2 regions of the Vibrio diazotrophicus genome follow, and region 1 is predicted to be linked to the other one. Evidence: riboswitches for the same ligand, from Rfam matches in the RefSeq annotation. Region 1 holds a riboswitch; the other holds the start of a gene.
The links. Region 1 has a riboswitch for thiamine pyrophosphate ahead of thiD (bifunctional hydroxymethylpyrimidine kinase/phosphomethylpyrimidine kinase). Riboswitches for the same ligand answer to the same signal wherever they lie in the genome.
Positions count from the first base shown of each region.

Region 2: another riboswitch for thiamine pyrophosphate. It lies ahead of thiC (phosphomethylpyrimidine synthase ThiC); the one in region 1 lies ahead of thiD (bifunctional hydroxymethylpyrimidine kinase/phosphomethylpyrimidine kinase).

Region 1 is NZ_CP151842.1:2,055,229-2,065,819, forward strand. Features, by position in the region: gene cspD (cold shock domain-containing protein CspD) at 466-687, shown strand; gene AAGA51_RS09385 (NADP-dependent isocitrate dehydrogenase) at 820-3,048, opposite strand; gene AAGA51_RS09390 (rRNA large subunit pseudouridine synthase E) at 3,364-4,062, shown strand; gene thiD (bifunctional hydroxymethylpyrimidine kinase/phosphomethylpyrimidine kinase) at 4,046-4,864, opposite strand; TPP riboswitch at 4,947-5,044, opposite strand; tRNA gene AAGA51_RS09400 (tRNA-Lys) at 5,153-5,228, shown strand; gene hisIE (bifunctional phosphoribosyl-AMP cyclohydrolase/phosphoribosyl-ATP diphosphatase HisIE) at 5,260-5,871, opposite strand; gene hisF (imidazole glycerol phosphate synthase subunit HisF) at 5,868-6,641, opposite strand; gene hisA (1-(5-phosphoribosyl)-5-[(5-phosphoribosylamino)methylideneamino]imidazole-4-carboxamide isomerase) at 6,623-7,360, opposite strand; gene hisH (imidazole glycerol phosphate synthase subunit HisH) at 7,414-8,031, opposite strand; gene hisB (bifunctional histidinol-phosphatase/imidazoleglycerol-phosphate dehydratase HisB) at 8,031-9,104, opposite strand; gene hisC (histidinol-phosphate transaminase) at 9,118-10,158, opposite strand; gene hisD (histidinol dehydrogenase) at 10,164-10,591, opposite strand, start outside.
Region 2 is NZ_CP151842.1:3,280,700-3,291,290, reverse strand. Features, by position in the region: rRNA gene AAGA51_RS15205 (23S ribosomal RNA) at 1-1,123, shown strand, start outside; rRNA gene rrf (5S ribosomal RNA) at 1,212-1,327, shown strand; tRNA gene AAGA51_RS15195 (tRNA-Asp) at 1,358-1,434, shown strand; tRNA gene AAGA51_RS15190 (tRNA-Trp) at 1,499-1,575, shown strand; gene AAGA51_RS15185 (GGDEF domain-containing protein) at 2,293-3,363, shown strand; gene AAGA51_RS15180 (multicopper oxidase family protein) at 3,458-4,834, shown strand; gene crcB (fluoride efflux transporter CrcB) at 4,973-5,356, shown strand; TPP riboswitch at 5,409-5,507, shown strand; gene thiC (phosphomethylpyrimidine synthase ThiC) at 5,617-7,584, shown strand; gene thiE (thiamine phosphate synthase) at 7,588-8,790, shown strand; gene AAGA51_RS15160 (HesA/MoeB/ThiF family protein) at 8,780-9,583, shown strand; gene thiS (sulfur carrier protein ThiS) at 9,568-9,774, shown strand; gene AAGA51_RS15150 (thiazole synthase) at 9,779-10,576, shown strand; gene thiH (2-iminoacetate synthase ThiH) at 10,576-10,591, shown strand, end outside.

The DNA of each region.
Region 1 (10,591 bases):
ATAACTAAGGCGCTGTCAGTGAAGGTGAAAAACAATCCTTACTTAGAGACTAATGCAGCAATTGTATCGCTGCAAATAAAACATTGCTATTAACAAACGAGTTTATTCTAAACGTTCAAAAACTCGTCACCTTTATGTAACACTATTTGGTTTAAAGTCCCAAGCTGAGTCAGTCATAACCAGCATGAATGCTTGTTTCACGATTGACATCAAATGAATTGGGGATATCTCAAAAGTGATTTGCTTATAAAAGTATGCATTTTTATACCATTCTCCTATTGACTGTGCTCAATCATTGACTACATTGGTCAAATAGTGACTAAAAATTTGGCAGCGGCTGAATCGATATTCACTAATTGGAGTAATCAACATCAAGTCATTTGATCAAACTATCTACGTAGTAAATCAATAAGGGTAATTTCTCCGCAACAACATCAGTAACAAAATGCATGAGGGACGTATAGCATGGCTACAGGTACAGTAAAATGGTTCAATAACGCCAAAGGATTTGGTTTTATCTGTCCAGAAGGCGAAGATGGAGACATTTTTGCTCATTATTCTACTATCCAAATGGATGGCTACCGCACACTGAAAGCGGGACAGCAAGTAGCATATGAAGTTGAACAGGGACCTAAAGGCTACCACGCTAGTAGTGTCGTACCTATTGAAGGGCAACAATCTAAATAGTTCGCTGCCGAGTAAATCCTTACCATTTACTGACCCATTGGTTATTTAAATGCTAACGATTTATAAATTGATAGATATGAAAAACCCGCCTCTTGGCGGGTTTTGTATTTTATCGTCAAGCGTCGTTTGAGCTTATGCGCGATCTACGATGCTGTTCAGTGTTGAACTTGGACGCATTAGATTAGAAACCATCGCATCGTTTAATGCATAGTAACCACCTAAATCACCCGCAACGCCTTGAGCACCATTTAGCTCAGCAACAATTTTCTCTTCGCTAGCCAATAGCTGCTCAGCCACTGGTGCAAACTCAGCCGCAAGGTCGGCATCTTGAGTCTGTGCTGCCAACGCTTCTGCCCAATATGTCGCTAAGTAGTAATGACTACCACGGTTATCTAGCTCACCTACTTTACGTGATGGCGACTTGTTAAGGTCTAGGAATTTACCTGTCGCTTTATCTAACGCGTCAGCCAATACTTGCGCTTTCGCATTGCCAGTCACCACACTTAGATGCTCTAGAGAAGCAGCAAGAGCTAGGAATTCACCCAGAGAGTCCCAACGTAGGTGGTTCTCTTTTTGAACTTGCTGTACGTGCTTAGGAGCAGAACCACCAGCACCTGTTTCAAACAGGCCGCCACCGTTCATTAGTGGAACGATTGAAAGCATCTTCGCAGAAGTGCCTAGTTCTAGAATTGGGAACAAGTCAGTTAAGTAATCACGTAGTACGTTACCTGTTACTGAAATCGTATCTTTACCTTCTTTGATACGCGCTAGAGAGTATAGCGTTGCATCTACAGGTGAAAGGATCTTGATTTCTAGGCCAGAGGTATCGTGTTCAGGCAGATACTGATTCACTTTCTTAATCAGCTCAGCATCGTGAGCGCGTGCTTCGTCTAACCAGAATACTGCTGGTGTATTCGTTGCACGTGCACGGTTTACTGCAAGCTTAACCCAGTCTTGAATCGGTGCATCTTTAACTTGGCACATACGGAAGATATCGCCAGCTTCAACTTCTTGTTCAAGCAATACATTACCCGCTGCATCAACAACACGCACTGCACCGTCAGCATCAAGAATGAAGGTTTTATCGTGTGAACCGTATTCTTCCGCTTTTTGAGCCATCAGACCCACGTTTGGTACGCTACCCATAGTCGTTGGGTCAAATGCACCGTGCTCTTTACAGAATTCAATTACAGCTTGGTAAACGCCAGCGTAACAACGATCTGGGATCACTGCTTTAGTATCTTTCTGCTTACCGTCTGGACCCCACATTTGACCTGATGAGCGGATCATCGCTGGCATAGACGCGTCAACGATAATGTCGCTAGGTACGTGTAGGTTGGTAATACCGCGGTCAGAGTCAACCATCGCCAGTGGCGGTTGAGTTGCATAAACCGCTTGAAGTGCAGCTTCAATCTCTTCACGTTGTGCCTGAGGTAATGCTTGGATTTTCGCATACACATCACCTAGACCGTTGTTTACATCAACACCAAGTTGCTCGAATACGTCACCGTACTTGTCGAACACTTCTTTGTAGTAAACCTTAACAGCATGACCAAAGATGACTGGGTCAGACACTTTCATCATGGTTGCTTTCATGTGTAGAGAAAGCAGAACATCTTGTTGTTTTGCGTCAGCAATCTCTTTTTCGAAGAACTCTACAAGCGCTTTCTTGTTCAAAACGCTTGCATCAATAATTTCTTTATCTTTCAGTGCAAAAGGCTTTTTCAGTTCTTTCGTTGAACCATCTTTGCCGACAAACTGAATAGAGACTTGTGTTGCACCGTCTACAGTGACCGATTTTTCAGTACCGAAGAAGTCCTTATCACTCATGCTAGAAACGTGAGATTTAGAATCCGCAGACCAAGCACCCATTGAGTGTGGGTTCTTCTTCGCATAGTTTTTCACTGATGCAGGAGCACGACGGTCAGAGTTACCTTCACGCAGTACAGGGTTTACCGCACTACCTTTGATTTTGTCGTACGTTGCTTTAATCGCTTCTTCTTCGTAAGTTGCAGGCTCTTCTGGGTAATTTGGAAGTGCAAAACCTTTGTCTTGAAGTTCTTTGATCGCCGCTTTTAACTGAGGAACCGATGCTGAGATGTTTGGCAATTTGATGATGTTCGCTTCGGGAGTTTGTGCAAGTTCACCGAGTTCCGTCAGAGCGTCACCAACGCGCTGGTCTTCTTTCAAATGCTCTGGGAAGTTAGCAAGAATACGTCCTGCTAAAGAAATATCACGAGTTTCAATTTCAATACCCGACGATGCCGTAAATGACTGGATAATAGGCAGCAATGAATAAGTAGCTAGAGCTGGGGCTTCGTCTGTAATTGTATAAATAATTGTAGGTTTATCTGTTGGCATGAACTTTCCCTATTTGTTCTAACAACACACGGGCATGTGTTGTGTGAATGTACGGCTCAAGCGGGAAACATCCCAAACTTGTGCACGATAGTCTCACTCTTTCTTTTTTGTATTCGAATAACGTCTATGTGTTTTAGACCACAACGAGTCTTAAATACAGTCCTTGAGTGAAGATAGTTATAATTAAACAAAATTAGGATAATAGTCTATCATCTTGTCGTTTATCCTATTTCTGGGCGCGAAAATTGTAGCGCAAAAGCGAGTTTCAGAAAACTTTCAAACACACTTCATTTACATTTTTGCAAGGTAGTTAACATGTCATCCAGCTCGCGTAGAAGCACTGCTAAGGCTCCTCACTCGACTCATAAACCGCGTTTCAAACAAGGAAATCGTTCTTCTGGGCGCACTTCAACGAGCCAAAGAGCACGTAAACCTGCGGTTCAGAAACCAAAAGTGAACATTGAAGATCGTAAAGTCATTGTTTTTAATAAACCTTATGACACGTTAAGCCAGTTTACTGATGGTGAAGGCAGAAAAACGCTCGCCGATTTCATAACAGTAAAAGATGTATATGCAGCAGGCCGCCTCGATCGCGATAGCGAAGGTCTAATGGTGTTAACCAACGATGGTATTTTGCAAGCCAAACTGACTCAGCCAGAATCAAAATCGCCTAAAACTTACTGGGTTCAGGTTGAAGGTGCACCGACAGAGTCAGATTTAGAACCACTTAGAAACGGAGTGACATTAAAAGACGGGCCAACGCTTCCAGCGCAAGTCATGGTGATTGACGAGCCCCAGTTGTGGCCTCGAAATCCACCAGTGCGCTTTCGCGCAGCCATTCCAACCACTTGGCTCGCCGTTACCATCATTGAAGGTCGTAACCGTCAAGTAAGGCGCATGACAGCGCACATCGGCTTCCCTACTCTGCGTCTGATTCGCTACTCAATGGGGAATATTGAGTTGGGCGACCTTCAGCCTGGAGAGTGGAAAGAAATTTCTATTGATGCAGCATAAAGAAATGATCGACGGGGCCTCTGCCCTGTCCAACATCAAGTAAATCAGCATGTCCTATCGCTTGGGTAATGTATTCCTTCGCATGAATGACCGCTGAAAGCATATCTTCTCCCTGAGCCAAAAACGAAGCAATGGCCGAAGACAAGGTACAACCCGTCCCATGAGTATTGGGAGTGTGAATTCTCTCAGCACTTAATCTGTGAGTTTCATTTTGGGTAATCAACAGGTCATCACTCTCATCAGACGCCTCTAAATGCCCGCCTTTGAGCAATACAGCAGAAGTACTTAACTGACGCATTGCAGTAACCATCTGCTCAATTTGCTCAGCGTCTCTTGGCATATCGAGTCCTGTCAGTGCTGCGGCTTCTGGTAGATTTGGCGTAATAATGCTTGCGAGAGGCAACAAGCGTTCTTTCAAGCTGTCTATCGCGGTTTCTTTTAGCAGTAAATCGCCACTGGTTGCCACCATCACTGTATCCAAAACAATGTGTTCTGGTCGATATTGTTCCAGCTTATCAGCTACCAAATTGATGATATCGGTATCCGCCAGCATGCCAATTTTTACCGCGACAATATTGAGATCTTGGAATACTGCGTCTAACTGACTTTCAATATGAGCTAAAGGAATGGGCAAGATATCAAACACACCCAATGTATTTTGAGAAGTAATCGCGGTGATAACAGAAGCGGCGTAACTGCCAGTCGCGGATATCGCTTTGATATCGGCTTGAATACCCGCACCACCACCACTGTCCGATCCGGCAATAGTCAGTACAACAGGAATTGTTTTAGATTTAGGCATAACTGTTCCTTTGGGGTAGGACGTACAGGAACAGTCTCTCGAAAACACATCAGAGATAGACGGCAAAACGAGATATACAATCGCAAAGATTGGATTAGTTCCCTACGTCAGTATTAACTGAATCAGGTTCAACGGGTCTCGCAATACGATCTCAGCCCAAAGGCTCCCCGACTAATGGCGGACAGAATAACAATTAAATTGTCCGTTTTGCAATTTATAACTTTCACAACGATAAGTGGCCGAATCGAGACTATAATTCGTTGTATCAAAGTGTATTTTTCAATATGTAGGCCGTTAACTCAGTTGGTAGAGTAGTTGACTCTTAATCAATCGGTCGCGGGTTCGAGCCCCGCACGGCCTACCAATATGTTCTCTTCAACTTATTGAAGCTATGGCTACTTATGACGCTCTTTGAGTTTATTAATCACATCACTCATCGACAGACCTTGGTCTTGAAGCAAGACAAGCAAGTGATAAATCAAGTCCGCAGACTCACACACTAACTCCGCCTTATCGCCCGACGTCGCCGCAAGCGCGACTTCAACACCTTCTTCGCCCACTTTCTGCGAAATGCGTTTGGTGCCACGTGCATAAAGACTAGCTGTGTAAGATGAGTCTGGGTCGGCACTCTTGCGGGCAGCCAATAGCTGCTCAAGTTGATGAAGCCACACCATTTGTGACTCCTCTTGCGCATCACCATCCCAACAAGTTGTTGTGCCAGTGTGACACGTTGGGCCAATCGGATTCACTTTTACCAACAAGGTATCTTGGTCACAATCCAAAGCTATATTTTTCAACTGCAACACATTGCCTGAGGTTTCACCTTTGGTCCACAGGCGCTGCTTGGTGCGCGAATAGAAAGTGACTTGTTCTGTTTCTAATGTTTTAGCTAACGCTTCTTGGTTCATGTAGCCCATCATAAGCACTTGGCTTGAACCGAAATCCTGCACTATTGCAGGAACAAGACCATCAACCTTTTCCCAATTAATACGTTCCGCTAGGCTCATAGTCTCACCTCAACCGCTTGTTGTTTTAAATATTGCTTGAGTTCACCAATATTGATGATTTGTTTGTGGAATACAGACGCTGCTAACGCACCATCCACATTCGCCAACTTGAATGCATCGGCGAAATGCTCCATTGCGCCGGCACCGCCAGAAGCAATTAATGGAACATGGCACACCGAGCGAACCATGTTCAGTTGCTCAAGGTCGTAACCGTTACGCACGCCGTCTTGATTCATCATATTCAATACGATTTCGCCCGCGCCACGTTTTTGTACTTCCTGAACCCAATCTTTGGTTTCCCACTTGGTCGCTTTAGTGCGCGCTTCATCACCTGTGAACTGGTAAACCTGATATTTACCAGTTTCTTTGTCGAAGTATGAATCGATACCGACAACGATACATTGCACACCAAACTTATCTGCAAGGTCAGTGATTAGCTGAGGATTGGCTAATGCTGGTGAGTTAATCGAAACTTTATCTGCTCCAAACTCCAGAATACGCGCAGCATCTTCGGCTGATTTAATACCACCAGCCACACAGAAAGGAATATCAATGACTTCTGCAACGCGAGCTACCCAACTTTTATCAACCACACGGCCATCGCTTGAGGCGGTGATATCGTAAAACACTAACTCATCTGCGCCCTCTTCCGCATAACGTTTGGCTAGCGGAACAATGTCACCAATGATTTCGTGATTACGGAACTGAACACCTTTCACAACCTGACCGTCACGAACATCCAAACAAGGGATTATACGTTTTGCCAACATGCGAACGCCTCCTCTGTGGTGAATTTACCATCAAGCAATGCTCGACCAACAATCACACCTGCTACACCGCTGCCTTTCAACGCTTCAATATCCGCTAAACTGCCGATACCGCCTGAAGATTGGAATTGAACTTGTGGGTATTGTTTACAAAGGTCTACATACAGCTCAACGTTAGAACCTGCTAGCGTTCCGTCACGAGAAATGTCGGTGCAGAGTACGTGTTTCAAACCGACGGTTAGGTAATCTTCTATCAGTGCTTCGATGGAGACACCTGAATCTTCCTGCCAGCCAGAAATCGCCACTTTGCGAGTACCGTCAGCATCGATATTAATATCCAAAGCCAACACGATTTTCTCAGCGCCGTATTTTGTCATCCAACCTTTGACGAGTTCAGGCTGCTTAACAGCGGTTGAACCAACCACAACTCGTTGCGCTCCAGCTTCTAGCAGATCAATCACGTCTTGCTCTGTGCGAACACCGCCGCCTATTTGAATATTGGCAGGAGTACCTGCAAGTAATTTTGCAATCAGGTCTAACTGACGCGCACTGGTATCTTTTGCGCCCGTTAAATCCACTAGGTGAAGCCAGTCAGCACCAGCTTTGTTGTATAAATTAAATTGTTCTACTGGGTCGACTTTATATTCTGTCACTTGGCCGTAATCACCCTGATAGAGGCGCACAACCTGACCTTCAATTAAATCTAATGCGGGAATAATCATTTCTGTTCCTTATTCGACTTGCCGCTTTATCGCTTACAGCTTCCGTTTATTATTTAGAGCTCTAGGAAGTTCTGAATTAATTTAGAACCGGCTTTTGATGAACGCTCTGGGTGGAATTGAACACCGTAATAGTTGCCATTTTGAATCGCTGCGCTAAATGGATTTCCGTAGCCACATTGTGCGATGGTGTAATCACCTACTGGCATTGCAAAGCTGTGTACAAAATAGAAGTACTCACCCTCTTCAATATCTTTGAAAAGCGGGTTGCCAGCTTTAGCCGAAACGGTATTCCAGCCCATGTGAGGCAATGGCAAATCACCGGTTTGCATTAAGCGAACTTCACCTTCAACTAAGCCCAGACATTCAACGATATCATCCGCTTTCTGTCCTTTCTCTTCTGAAAGTTTGCCTAGTAGCTGCATACCCAAACAGATGCCAAGTAGCGGTTTATCTACCTTAGCCACAAGCTCGATTAAGTTACGTTCTTCAAGGTTCTTCATCGCTTCGCTAGCTGTTCCTACCCCCGGTAAGAACAACTTATCCGCAGCAAGAACCACTGCTGGGTCTTTTGAAATCGTCACTGGGTAACCCAAACGTTCAATGGCGAATTTCACGGAAGAAACGTTGGCACAACCCGTATCGATAATGACAACTTTTTGTTCATTCGCCATTAGAGAACCCCTTTGCTGCTTGGCAACTCATTTCCTTGTACTTGAATAGCTTGACGCAGTGTACGACCAAACGCCTTAAATAAGCTTTCAATGATGTGATGGTCATTCTCACCTGTAGAAGACAAGTGCAGAGTGCACGCGAGCGTGTCTGTTAGTGAGCGGAAGAAGTGATATACCATCTCAGTGGATAAATCGCCTACTTCTGGACGGCTAAACTCAGCGTCGAATTTCAAATAAGGGCGACCTGATAGATCGAGCGCACATTGCGCCAAACATTCGTCCATCGGCAGAGTAAAACCAAAACGACCGATCCCACGCTTATCACCTAAGGCTTCTTTAATCGCTTGGCCTAATGCTAATGCGGTATCTTCAACCGTGTGGTGATCGTCGATGTGCAGGTCACCATCCACTTTAAGCTTTAATTGGAAACCACCGTGAGTGGCGATTTGATCAAGCATGTGATCGAAGAAACCTAAACCGGTTTCGATTTCGTTACCGCCCGTCTCATCCAAATTCACCGCGACCTTGATATCGGTTTCTTTGGTTTTGCGAACCACTTTTGCAGTGCGAGCCTTAACGGTGAGATCTTTAACAATTTGAGGCCAGTTCATGATTTCAGGATTGTACTGAATACCGCGAATAGCCATGTTCTCTGCCAGTTGCAGATCCGTTAATCGGTCGCCAATTACAACCGATGATTTAAAGTCAACTTTGCCGCCTTGAAGGTACTCTTTCACCATGCCTAACTTAGGCTTACGGCAAGAACAATTGTCTTTTTCGAAGTGAGGACAAATCAACACATCATCAAACTTCACACCTTGAGAAGAGAAGATATCCATCATCATGTTGTGTGGAGCATCGAAGTCTTCTTGCGGATAGCTGCTTGTGCCTAAACCATCTTGGTTGGTCACCATAACTAAGCGATAGCCAGCTTCTTGTAGAGTCAGCAAGCTTGGGATAACAAAAGGTTCCAGTTTCAGTTTGTCTAAACGGTCAACCTGAAAATCCACCGGAGGCTCAACAATTAAGGTGCCGTCACGGTCGATAAAGAGAATTTTCTGTTGGGTGCTCATTGTAGAATCCTTTCTATTGGTAGTAGTTACGAATAAACGCGACCGTCTTTTCGCACTCTTCTCTATTGCCTACGCTAATGCGCACGCAGTCTTCAATTGGTGAATTACGTAAAATAATACCTGCGTCCCAAGCGGCTTTGAACAATGCATCGCCATCAGGGAATTTAACCAGCAAATAGTTACCCCAACCTTCAAACACTTGAACGCCACTTACCATAGACAGACCTACTTGCATATACGCTCGGTTAGCATTCAGATCCAGCACTTGGTATTTAGCACGTGCAAGACCAGCTTCAGACAGCGCTTGAGTCGCAATTTCAGCCACAGGTACTGGCACTGGATAAGGTGCGATGACCTTTAACAATACGTTGATTAGTTCTTCATTGGCCAAGGTAAAACCACAACGTAGCCCTGCAAGAGCAAACGCTTTAGATAGCGTGCGTAGAATCGCCAAGTTTGGATACTGCGCCAGCAAATCGACCGTTGATGCTTCTGGGCAGAAATCGATATAGGCTTCGTCCATTACGACAATCGCGCGGTCTTTGGTCATTTCTAGCAGAGTGACAATGTCCTCACGCTTAACCAAGTTCCCCGTTGGGTTATTTGGGCTACAGACAAACACCAGCTTTACGTTTTCCAGATTGGCTTCGATGTTGGCTAAATCTAACTGCCATTCTGCGGTTAGCGGTACTTTCTTGCGTTCAACGCCAATAGTTTCAGCACTGATTGCGTACATGCCGTAAGTCGGTGGGCAGAACAAAATCGCATCTTGGTTTGGCTCACAGAAAGCACGCACCAATAATTCAATACCTTCATCAGCGCCACGAGAAGTTAGTACTTGCTCTGGCTTGACCCCTGCATATGCTGCATAAGCGTTGATTAACTCTGGGGGCTGGCATTCGCTATAACGATTTAAGCGAGCGAAATTGGTTTTGTATTCGTTGTTGAATGGCGATTCGTTAGCGTTTAGCCACACATCACCACTTCCGCCAATACGGCGAGCAGAAAGATAAGGCGTTAATTCTTGAACTTGTTTACGAGCGAGTTTTTCCATGATGATTACGCCTTCTGTCCTTTTTCAATAGCAAGCTTTTCAATACGAATCGTAACGGCACGTTTGTGTGCGTCTAAGCCTTCTGCTTCAGCCATTTTTACAACTGTTGGTGCCAGTGCTCTCAGACCATCAGCGCTTAGTTCTTGTACTGTCATACGTTTGCTAAAATCTGCTAAACCTAAACTTGAATAAGTGCGAGTATAACCGTAGGTTGGCAGTACGTGGTTAGTGCCTGAAGCATAATCACCCACTGATTCTGGCGACCAATCACCCAAGAAAATTGAGCCTGCATTGTCTAACAGCGGCACTAATTCACGAGGATTCTTAGTCTGAACAATCAGGTGCTCTGGTCCATAGTAGTTAGAAATTGAAACAGCCTGAGTTAACGACTCTGCAATTATGATTAAGCTTGAAGCGAGAGCTTTTTCAGCAG
Region 2 (10,591 bases), 1.2 Mb from region 1:
AAAACACAGCACTGTGCAAAATCGTAAGATGACGTATACGGTGTGACGCCTGCCCGGTGCCGGAAGGTTAATTGATGGGGTTAGACTTCGGTCGAAGCTCTTGATCGAAGCCCCGGTAAACGGCGGCCGTAACTATAACGGTCCTAAGGTAGCGAAATTCCTTGTCGGGTAAGTTCCGACCTGCACGAATGGCGTAATGATGGCCACGCTGTCTCCACCCGAGACTCAGTGAAATTGAAATCGCTGTGAAGATGCAGTGTACCCGCGGCTAGACGGAAAGACCCCGTGAACCTTTACTACAGCTTGGCACTGAACATTGAACCTACATGTGTAGGATAGGTGGGAGGCTTTGAAGCGCAGACGCTAGTTTGTGTGGAGCCGTCCTTGAAATACCACCCTTGTATGTTTGATGTTCTAACTCAGACCCGTTATCCGGGTCGAGGACAGTGCCTGGTGGGTAGTTTGACTGGGGCGGTCTCCTCCCAAAGAGTAACGGAGGAGCACGAAGGTGGGCTAAACACGGTTGGACATCGTGTGGTTAGTGCAATGGCATAAGCCCGCTTGACTGCGAGAATGACAATTCGAGCAGGTGCGAAAGCAGGTCATAGTGATCCGGTGGTTCTGAATGGAAGGGCCATCGCTCAACGGATAAAAGGTACTCCGGGGATAACAGGCTGATACCGCCCAAGAGTTCATATCGACGGCGGTGTTTGGCACCTCGATGTCGGCTCATCACATCCTGGGGCTGAAGTCGGTCCCAAGGGTATGGCTGTTCGCCATTTAAAGTGGTACGCGAGCTGGGTTTAGAACGTCGTGAGACAGTTCGGTCCCTATCTGCCGTGGGCGTTGGAGAATTGAAGGGGGCTGCTCCTAGTACGAGAGGACCGGAGTGGACGAACCTCTGGTGTTCGGGTTGTTACGCCAGTAGCATTGCCCGGTAGCTAAGTTCGGAATTGATAACCGCTGAAAGCATCTAAGCGGGAAGCAAGCCCTGAGATGAGTTCTCCCTGGCACTTTAAGTGTCCTAAAGGGTTGTTCGAGACTAGAACGTTGATAGGCAGGGTGTGTAAGTGCTGTGAGGCATTGAGCTAACCTGTACTAATTGCCCGTGAGGCTTAACCATACAACACCCAAGGGGTTTTGTGGACTCAAAGCAAGAACAGAATTGAATGTGTAGAGAACATTAACAGCTTTCCGAATTTTAAATTTTGCTTGGCGACCATAGCGATTTGGACCCACCTGATTCCATGCCGAACTCAGAAGTGAAACGAATTAGCGCCGATGGTAGTGTGGGGTCTCCCCATGTGAGAGTAGGACATCGCCAGGCTTTTATTTAGCACCAAGCGCTAACCAATGCGGAGCGGTAGTTCAGTTGGTTAGAATACCGGCCTGTCACGCCGGGGGTCGCGGGTTCGAGTCCCGTCCGCTCCGCCACTTATTTAAAGAACCTCAGCTGAAAAGCTGAGGTTTTTGCAAATCTAGAGAAAAGAAATTCTGCAGGGGTGTAGCTCCAATTGGCAGAGCAGCGGATTCCAAATCCGCGTGTTGGGAGTTCGAATCTCTCCACCCCTGCCATTATTAAAGGCCTCAGTCGAAAGACTGGGGCTTTTTTACATCTGTCGTTTGAATAGTTGCTGTAATGCTTAATTGGCAGAGCCGCGGATTCCGCCAATGCCAAAAATCAGCGCGTATTGGGAGTTCGAATCTCTCCACCCCTGCCATTAATAGAAGCCTCAGTCGAAAGACTGGGGCTTTTTCACATCAGTCGTTTGACTAGTTGTTGTAATGCACAATTGGCAGAGCCGCGGATTCCGCCAATGCCAAAAATCAGCGCGTATTGGGAGTTCGAATCTCTCCACCCCTGCCATTATTAGAAGCCTCAGTCGAAAGACTGGGGCTTTTTTTACATCTGTCGTTTGGATAGTTGTTGTCATGCTCAATTAGTAGAGCCGCGGATTCCGCCAATGCCAAAAATCAGCGCGTGTTGTGATTTCGAATCTCTCCACCCCTGCAATCATTAGAAGCCTCAGTCGAAAGACTGGGGCTTTTGTACATCTATCGTTTGGATAATAGGGATTTATTGAGTAGTAGGTGATATTAGCCAGTGGTTCGTAGGCTTCTACACCAGTAATGAAAATATGCTTACCAAATTGGTTACTTTGTTATCATTAATATCGGTGATATTATCGCCCTACTTGCTTACATAAACGCCATACCGTGATTTACTCAGCTTCCGATCTCATTAACTTTGCTAGCGTCTTAAACAATATTATCTGCAGTGTTGTCGGATGTTTGTTCTTATTACAAATTCGTAGTGGTTTGTCTGGCTATCAGCGACTCTCAGCGTCGTATTTTTTCCTATTTTTTCTGTTTTTAGGTTCTGCTTTTTTTGCCATGGCTATCCGCTCTTGGGTTCCTCTTGGCTATTCTGTATTAATTAATAATGCGCTCTATATGAGCGTGGCTTATCTATTGTTGTTTGGAACTCTAAGTTGGTATAAGAAATCAATAAAGTCTTGGCTATGGAAACTGGCTGTAAGCCACGTTCTTACTTACACGATTATTCAGTTCGCTATTTACTATAACTGGACTGGAACCCTTCAGTTCAGAGTTCAGTTAGCTTTTTTTAACTTTATTCTGGTTTATCTAGCAGCGTGCTGGGTCTGTTATAAGAATAGACATCTGAACGGAAGAGGTGAGCGCATGTTGGCGCTCTCTGCTGTGGTTTGTATGGTTGCCGCTAGCTTTCCAACTATCGCTTTGGCTATAACTAACAGTCCTGATTACTATCGTGTGGCAGTCGTTGTAACTCAGAACATTGTGTGTTTCTTTTTGCTTGGTTCATTATTGTCCCTGTTTTTGTTTAAGCAGATCGATTGGCATTACGAGCGCTCTATACGTGATGAACTGACGGGGTTGTACAATAGGCGCTATATCAATGAGCGGATTTCTCAATCTTTATCGAGTACTGGCTCACGAGGTGTGATCGCTGTTGTTGATATCGATCATTTCAAGAAGGTAAATGACTCTTTTGGACACGATGTCGGTGACAATACACTTATTGCAGTTTCTAACATCCTCACATCATTTATGGGGCAGCAAGATCTGATTGGTCGTTACGGTGGCGAAGAGTTTGTTCTTTTTCTTTCTCAGAGCGATTCTGAGAGTGTTAAAACGCTTTTAGAAGAGATGAGTAGGGCCGTTGAAACCAAAGCATCTGTAATGCTTCCTAACCCCGTTACTATCAGTGTCGGCTACAGCGAAGTGAGCAACGAAGACACGCTACATAGTTTATTCAGTAAAGCGGATTCGGCTCTGTATATGGCGAAGCGCAACGGCAGAAACTGCATCATTAAGAAATAGGTGTGTGATAGCAATTTAATTACCACTATTGTTTACATTGTGATGAGAATAAGTTTTATTAACGCTTTATCGTGTTGCTTTACCTGAGGCAGAAATGGATATTACTCGTCGCCGCTTTCTTTCAGTTAGTTCAGCTCTTGGGCTATCTACGTTATTACCTGCCTGTTCATTGATCCGGACTGATCAGGAAAGATATGTTTATGAACTTACAGCGGAAGCTTCTTCTGCTGAGATCGTTCCGGGTTATGTCACTCCTGTTCTTGGCTTTAATGCTTCAATACCCGCTCCGACAATACGCTGTCGTCAGGGGGAAAAAGTGACCATTCGCTTTACCAACAAACTTGATGAACCGACAACAATCCATTGGCATGGCTTGCGTATACCTATTGGTATGGATGGTGTTCCATTTCTAAGCCAGAGGCCGATTATGCCCGGTGAGATGTTCGTTTATGAGTTTACTCCACCGGATGCGGGCACCTTCTGGTATCACCCTCATATGAACAGCGTAAAACAACTGGGTATGGGACTGGTTGGTCTTATCGTGGTGGAAGAAGCGCAACCAGTCACTTTCGATCAAGAGCATGAGTTAGTTCTTAAACATTGGCATCTTGATAAAAAAGGTCAATGGAAGGATTTGATGATTCCACGCTACAGCGCTCGCATGGGTACTCCGGGGGAGTGGGGAACGGTAAATGGTATTCACAATCCTAGTTACGATGTGCAGCAAAATGCCAGTGTCAGATTGAGAATCGCTAATGTCGACAACACGATTACTTATCCAATTGCTGTTGAAGGTGCTGAAGCGTGGGTAGTGGCTATAGATGGTAATCCGATTAAAACGCCTTATCCTTTAAAAGAGCATAAGATAGGGCCGGGAATGAGAGTGGACATCGCTTTTATTGCGCCTAAGGCTGGAAATGTGGTTTACGTGCGCCAGATGAAAGGAAAATTCCCGTTCCCACTGTGCGAATTTAAATGCCAGCAATCAAAGCTACGCGAAGACACCGAGATCCCAGCTTTGCCTCTCAATCCAATTCCTAAGATTGATTTGGCCAATGCTCAATCCATAGACTTCGTTTTTGAGTGGGAAGGTGCCGTTTCTCCTGCTGATGAAAGTGGGCATGCTGTACCTAATTTTTGGCTGATGAACAAACGAGCTTGGGAAGGAATGAGCGCCAATAATATTCCTGCACCACTCGCTAGTTTAGAACTTGGCAAAACGTATATTTTTAATCTCAAAAATGTCACGCAGTATCATCATCCTATTCACTTGCATGGACATACGTTTACCGTGTTAGAGTTGGATGGCAAACCTGTCGATGCTCCTTTTCATACTGATACAGTATTGCTTGGAAAAAATGGCTCAGCGAAGGCGGCGTTCGTTGCCGACAACCCAGGTCGATGGATGTATCACTGTCATGTGATTGAACACATGAAAACGGGTTTGATGGGATACATCGAAGTTGCTTAAAGTGACTCCTGTAACTTTTTAAAACTATTCAGTTATAGAGGGTAATTCCTCTTATTATGAGAACATTATTTTCATCATTTTTGACTCTTTTGTGCTCAATAAATCAGTACAATGGCTGAAATGATTTTGGGAGGGTACATGGGGCAATTTTCAATTTTGGGTCTTATTGCGATCGGTGGTGCGATCGGTGCGTGTTCTCGATACTTAGTATCAGAAATGTGTGTCACTTTATTCGGACGATCTTTCCCATATGGTACATTAACCGTTAACGTGGTCGGCTCATTTATTATGGGGTTGCTGATCGCTGCAGTAGAGAATGAGTGGCTGGCTCCTTATCCTTGGCGACAAATTATCGGTTTAGGTTTTCTTGGTGCACTGACTACGTTTTCTACTTTCTCAATGGATAACGTACTTCTTGTGCATCAAGGTGCGTTTGTGAAAATGGGTTTTAACGTGCTACTAAATGTGCTGTTGAGCATTTCAGCCGCTTGGCTTGCTTATCAATGGTTAATAAAAGGTTGATTAAAAACTCTACTTTTGTTCTTGGTTAACTAAGTTTCTTTATCTATAATCGTTTCACTTGTCGGAGTGCCATAAGGCTGAGACCGTTTATTCGGGATCCGTTGAACCTGATCTGGTTAATACCAGCGAAGGGAACAAGAGAAGAGCCTCTTTCTAGATTGGTTGGCTATAAGCCCCAAACCTAAGATCCGTCTACTCATCTCTTATTGACACATTTTTCCGCCAAGCATTTATCCCTAAAACAATACAAGGAAAATGCTATGTCGAGTCGCAAACAAGCGAGACTGGAAGCAAAACAGTTTATCGAGAACCTCTCAGTTCAACCTTATCCAAATTCTAGTAAGACCTATGTCGTTGGCTCTCGTGCCGATTTACGCGTACCGATGCGTGAGATTTCACTTGCTGATAGCTTAATCGGTGGCAGCAAAGAAGCTCCGATATTTGAGCCTAACGAACCTATTTGCGTTTACGATACTTCTGGCGTTTATACCGATCCTGAACATGAAATCGATTTATACAGCGGGTTACCTAAACTAAGAGCCGACTGGGTTGAAGAGCGAAACGATACTGAAGTTCTGCAATCGATGAGTTCTGAATACGCGCAAGAGCGTCTATCAGATGAAACATTGGACGAGCTGCGTTATGGCAATTTGCCTTCGATTCGTCGTGCCAAAGAGGGAAAACGCGTTACTCAGCTGCATTATGCTCGTCAGGGTATTATTACTCCTGAAATGGAGTTTATTGCGCTGCGAGAGAACATGGGTAATCGCCGTTACCAAGATGAACAACTCAACCAGCAGCATTCAGGACAGAGTTTTGGTGCAAATCTACCTAAAGATATAACTCCAGAGTTCGTGCGCAAAGAAGTGGCTGAAGGGCGCGCGGTGATTCCATGCAATATCAACCACCCAGAAGCTGAACCTATGATTATAGGTCGTAACTTCTTAGTGAAAGTAAACGCCAACATTGGCAATTCGTCTGTGAGCTCTTCAATTGAAGAAGAAGTAGAAAAGCTAGTATGGGCGACGCGTTGGGGTGCTGATACGGTTATGGACCTTTCTACTGGCAGAAATATTCACGAAACACGTGAGTGGATATTACGTAACAGCCCGGTTCCGATTGGTACTGTTCCTATGTACCAAGCTCTGGAAAAGGTAAACGGTGTAGCTGAAAACCTGACTTGGGAAGTGATGCGCGATACTTTACTTGAACAAGCGGAGCAGGGGGTCGATTACTTCACAATTCATGCTGGTTTGCTTCTTCGATACGTACCTATGACTGCTAAACGCGTAACCGGTATTGTCTCTCGTGGCGGCTCAATCATAGCTAAGTGGTGTCTGGCTCATCATCAGGAAAATTTCCTTTATACCCACTTCAGAGAGATTTGCGAAATCTGTGCGAAGTATGATGTTTCGCTTTCGTTAGGTGATGGTTTACGCCCAGGCTCGGTTGCTGATGCGAATGATGAAGCTCAGTTTGCTGAGTTAAGAACACTTGGCGAGTTAACTAAAATCGCTTGGGAATATGATGTTCAGGTTATTATCGAAGGCCCGGGTCATGTTCCTATGCACATGATTAAAGAGAACATGGAAGAGCAGTTGAAGCACTGCCACGAAGCGCCTTTCTATACTCTTGGTCCTCTGACGACAGATATTGCACCCGGCTATGATCATATTACGTCTGGTATCGGCGCTGCCATGATTGGTTGGTATGGCTGTGCCATGCTTTGCTATGTAACGCCAAAAGAGCATTTAGGACTTCCTAACAAAGAAGATGTAAAAACAGGGCTTATTACTTACAAGCTTGCTGCTCACGCCGCTGACCTTGCTAAAGGGCATCCAGGCGCTCAAGTCCGCGATAACGCTTTGTCAAAAGCTCGTTTCGAATTCCGTTGGGAAGACCAATTCAACCTGTCTCTCGATCCAGTTACCGCGCGAGCTTTCCATGACGAAACACTTCCTCAAGAGTCAGGGAAAGTTGCTCATTTCTGTTCTATGTGTGGTCCTAAGTTCTGCTCAATGAAGATCTCACAAGAGGTTAGAGAATACGCGAATAACAAGGAACAAGTTGCCGCTGACCAAGCAATCGAAATCAAAATGCTGGATGACCCACTGCTATTTGAACAAGTGGATCAAGGTATGCGTCAAAAATCTCAGGAGTTCTTGCAGTCAGGTTCTGAGCTTTACCATCCAGTAGTTAAACAGAACTCTGTCGTTACAGAGGAGTAACTTGTGAAGATACTTATCCCATCTCATTGCCTTGAGTTTACGGGAGAAGTTCAACAAGTTTTGCTGCTCGCAGCTGAGCAGGGTTTCAATGTCAGTCACATTGAGTTGGGCGTAAGCCCGACCCAATGTATTGAACTTGTTGATACAGAGACTTCTCGTTTATACAGCAATTTATTTGAATTAAGTGGTAACGGCGGTCTAGATAGAGAACTGACGTTCCTCTACGGGGGGCAACCTCAAGAGGTTTGTCTACCTAATGTTGTTCAAATTGGCGTTTCTTATGATGAACGTCTGGTAGACAGCTGGCTTCATCTAGATGAAACAACGCTCTTGATTCATAGTCAGACCTTATCTACGAATCAATCTTGGCGTCATTTTGCTTGGGTCGTAGCTTCTCTCGCTCTCGATTTTCCTCTGGAAGATGCCCTTGTTTTGAGTCGGGCTGCAATGAATGTTTCACGTGAAACATGGCCGACACAGTTCCAACATTTTCCGTTTATTGAGCAACCTGCAGTTTCTATTGCTCAAACAGGTTTTACCACTCTAGGTAAACAATCATTGGGTCTATACCCAGTCGTTGACAATGTTGAATGGATTGAAAGATTACTTAAGTTGGGAATTAAAACCATACAACTACGGATTAAAGACCCAAATGAGCCAAGTTTAGAACGACAAATCGTTAAAGCTATTCGACTGGGTAGAGAACACAAGGCACAAGTGTTTATTAATGACTACTGGCAGTTAGCTTTGAAGCACAAAGCTTTTGGTGTTCACCTTGGTCAAGAAGATGTACTAGACGCAGATTTGGAGCTTATCGCAGAGAGTGGGATGGCATTGGGGTTATCCACTCATGGCTATTTTGAGTTGCTACGTATCCATCAGCTATCACCGAGCTACATCGCCCTTGGACATATATTTCCTACCACTACTAAGCAAATGCAATCAAAACCACAAGGCTTAGTACGATTGGGTCTTTATCAAAAGCTGCTTGATAGTATGCCTTATGGCAAATCCATCGGAGTACCAAGTGTTGCGATTGGCGGTATTGATTTAGACAATATTCAGCAAGTGCTCGATCAAGGTGTTTCAAGCATTGCTGTGGTCAGAGCTATTACCGAAGCAAAAAATGTGGAAGCAAACGTAAAAGAGTTGCAGTCAAAGTTTAGCCGCACCTCGAACAGACAGGAGGTGTTCGATGTTATCTGACAATGCCTTTTTACGATATCAACGCCAAGTATGCTTACCTGAGATCGGTGAATCAGGGCAACAAAAACTGTGTGACTCTTCTGTACTAATCATCGGCTGTGGAGGCTTAGGTAACTCGGCTGCTCTATACCTAGCTGCTGCAGGAGTAGGAAAGCTGGTTCTTTGTGATGATGATGAGGTAGAAGTTTCTAACTTGTCTCGTCAAATCGCATTTCGTAACCAGCATGTATCAACACCAAAAGTAGATGCATTGGCGCAACAACTACGAGCTTTAAATCCCGAGTGTCATATTCGAACGGTACAACGACGAGCTGATAAGAATCTGTTGCCTTTGGAAGTGTCTATGGCGGATGTGGTGTTGGATTGTTCGGATAACCTAAAGACTCGACATCTCGTTAATCAGGTGTGCTTTGAGTGTCAGGTTCCACTTATATCAGGCGCCGCAGTTGGTTGGAGTGGTCAGGTTATCGCTTTTGATTTTGCCGCACCAAACAAAGCAACTGGCTGCTATGCCTGTATGGTTCCTCGTGACTATACCGATCAAGTGGGGAAATGCAGTGACCTTGGGATTATTGGTCCGGTAGTTGGAACGATTGGCAATCTACAAGCCTTGTTGGCCATTCAATATTTGGCTGAGTTGCCTGAGTTTAAAACTCATCAGTTAATGACATTCGACGCTAAACACCTAGATTGGCAAAAGTGGCAGTTGATGGCAGATCCTGATTGTGAAGTCTGCGGAGCCAAAGAAACCAATACTAATAACAACGAGGGGGTGATATGTCCATCACTGTAACCGTTAATGGCGTTGTTCAGCAGATCAATCAGCAAACCACGCTTACTTCTTTGCAACAGCAATTAGATTTACCCGCAGTTGGTTGCGTCTTTGCCATCAATGATCAAATTATCCCTAAAGGCTTGTGGTCATCTCAGGAGCTCAATGAAGGGGACCGAATCTCACTTTTTCAAGCGATAGCAGGAGGCTAACGTTATGTCGAATAACAGTCTTTCAGGTCAAAATTTACTAACAATTGCGGATAAAACATTTCGCTCGAGACTACTCACCGGTACTGGCAAGTTTTCTAACCGCGATACTATGACGAAAGCTATTCAAGCTTGCGAATCTGAATTGGTTACTATGGCCCTCAAGCGAGTGAACCTTGAGACTCGTGACGATGATATTTTGTCTCCGCTAATAGAAGCTGGGGTGAATCTATTGCCAAATACGTCAGGTGCAAAATCAGCAAAAGACGCCATTTTTGCGGCGCATTTGGCTCGTGAAGCACTTGGTACAAATTGGCTTAAATTGGAAATTCATCCTGATCCAAAGTATCTGATGCCAGACCCAATAGAAACGTTGTTGGCCGCCGAGCAGCTAGTAAAAGATGGCTTTATTGTATTGCCATACTGCCATGCAGACCCTGTTCTGTGTAAAAGGTTGGAAGAGGTTGGCTGTGCTGCCGTTATGCCGTTGGGAGCGCCTATCGGTACCAATAAGGGATTGGTATCACGTGAGTTCCTCGAAATTATCATCGACCAGGCGAATGTTCCTGTCATTGTTGATGCTGGAATTGGCGCACCGTCAGACGCTGCATTAGCAATGGAACTAGGGGCGGACGCTGTATTGGTGAATACCGCAATTGCTACTGCGGGTGATCCGATTGCCATGGCCAAAGCATTTAAACTGGCAGTGGAGGCGGGGCGAATTGCTTTTGAAAGTGGATTGGCTGGTCAGGTAAATCACGCTGTAGCGTCAAGTCCGTTTACAGAGTTTTTGGGAGGCGCATGATGAGCTTTCTGGAGC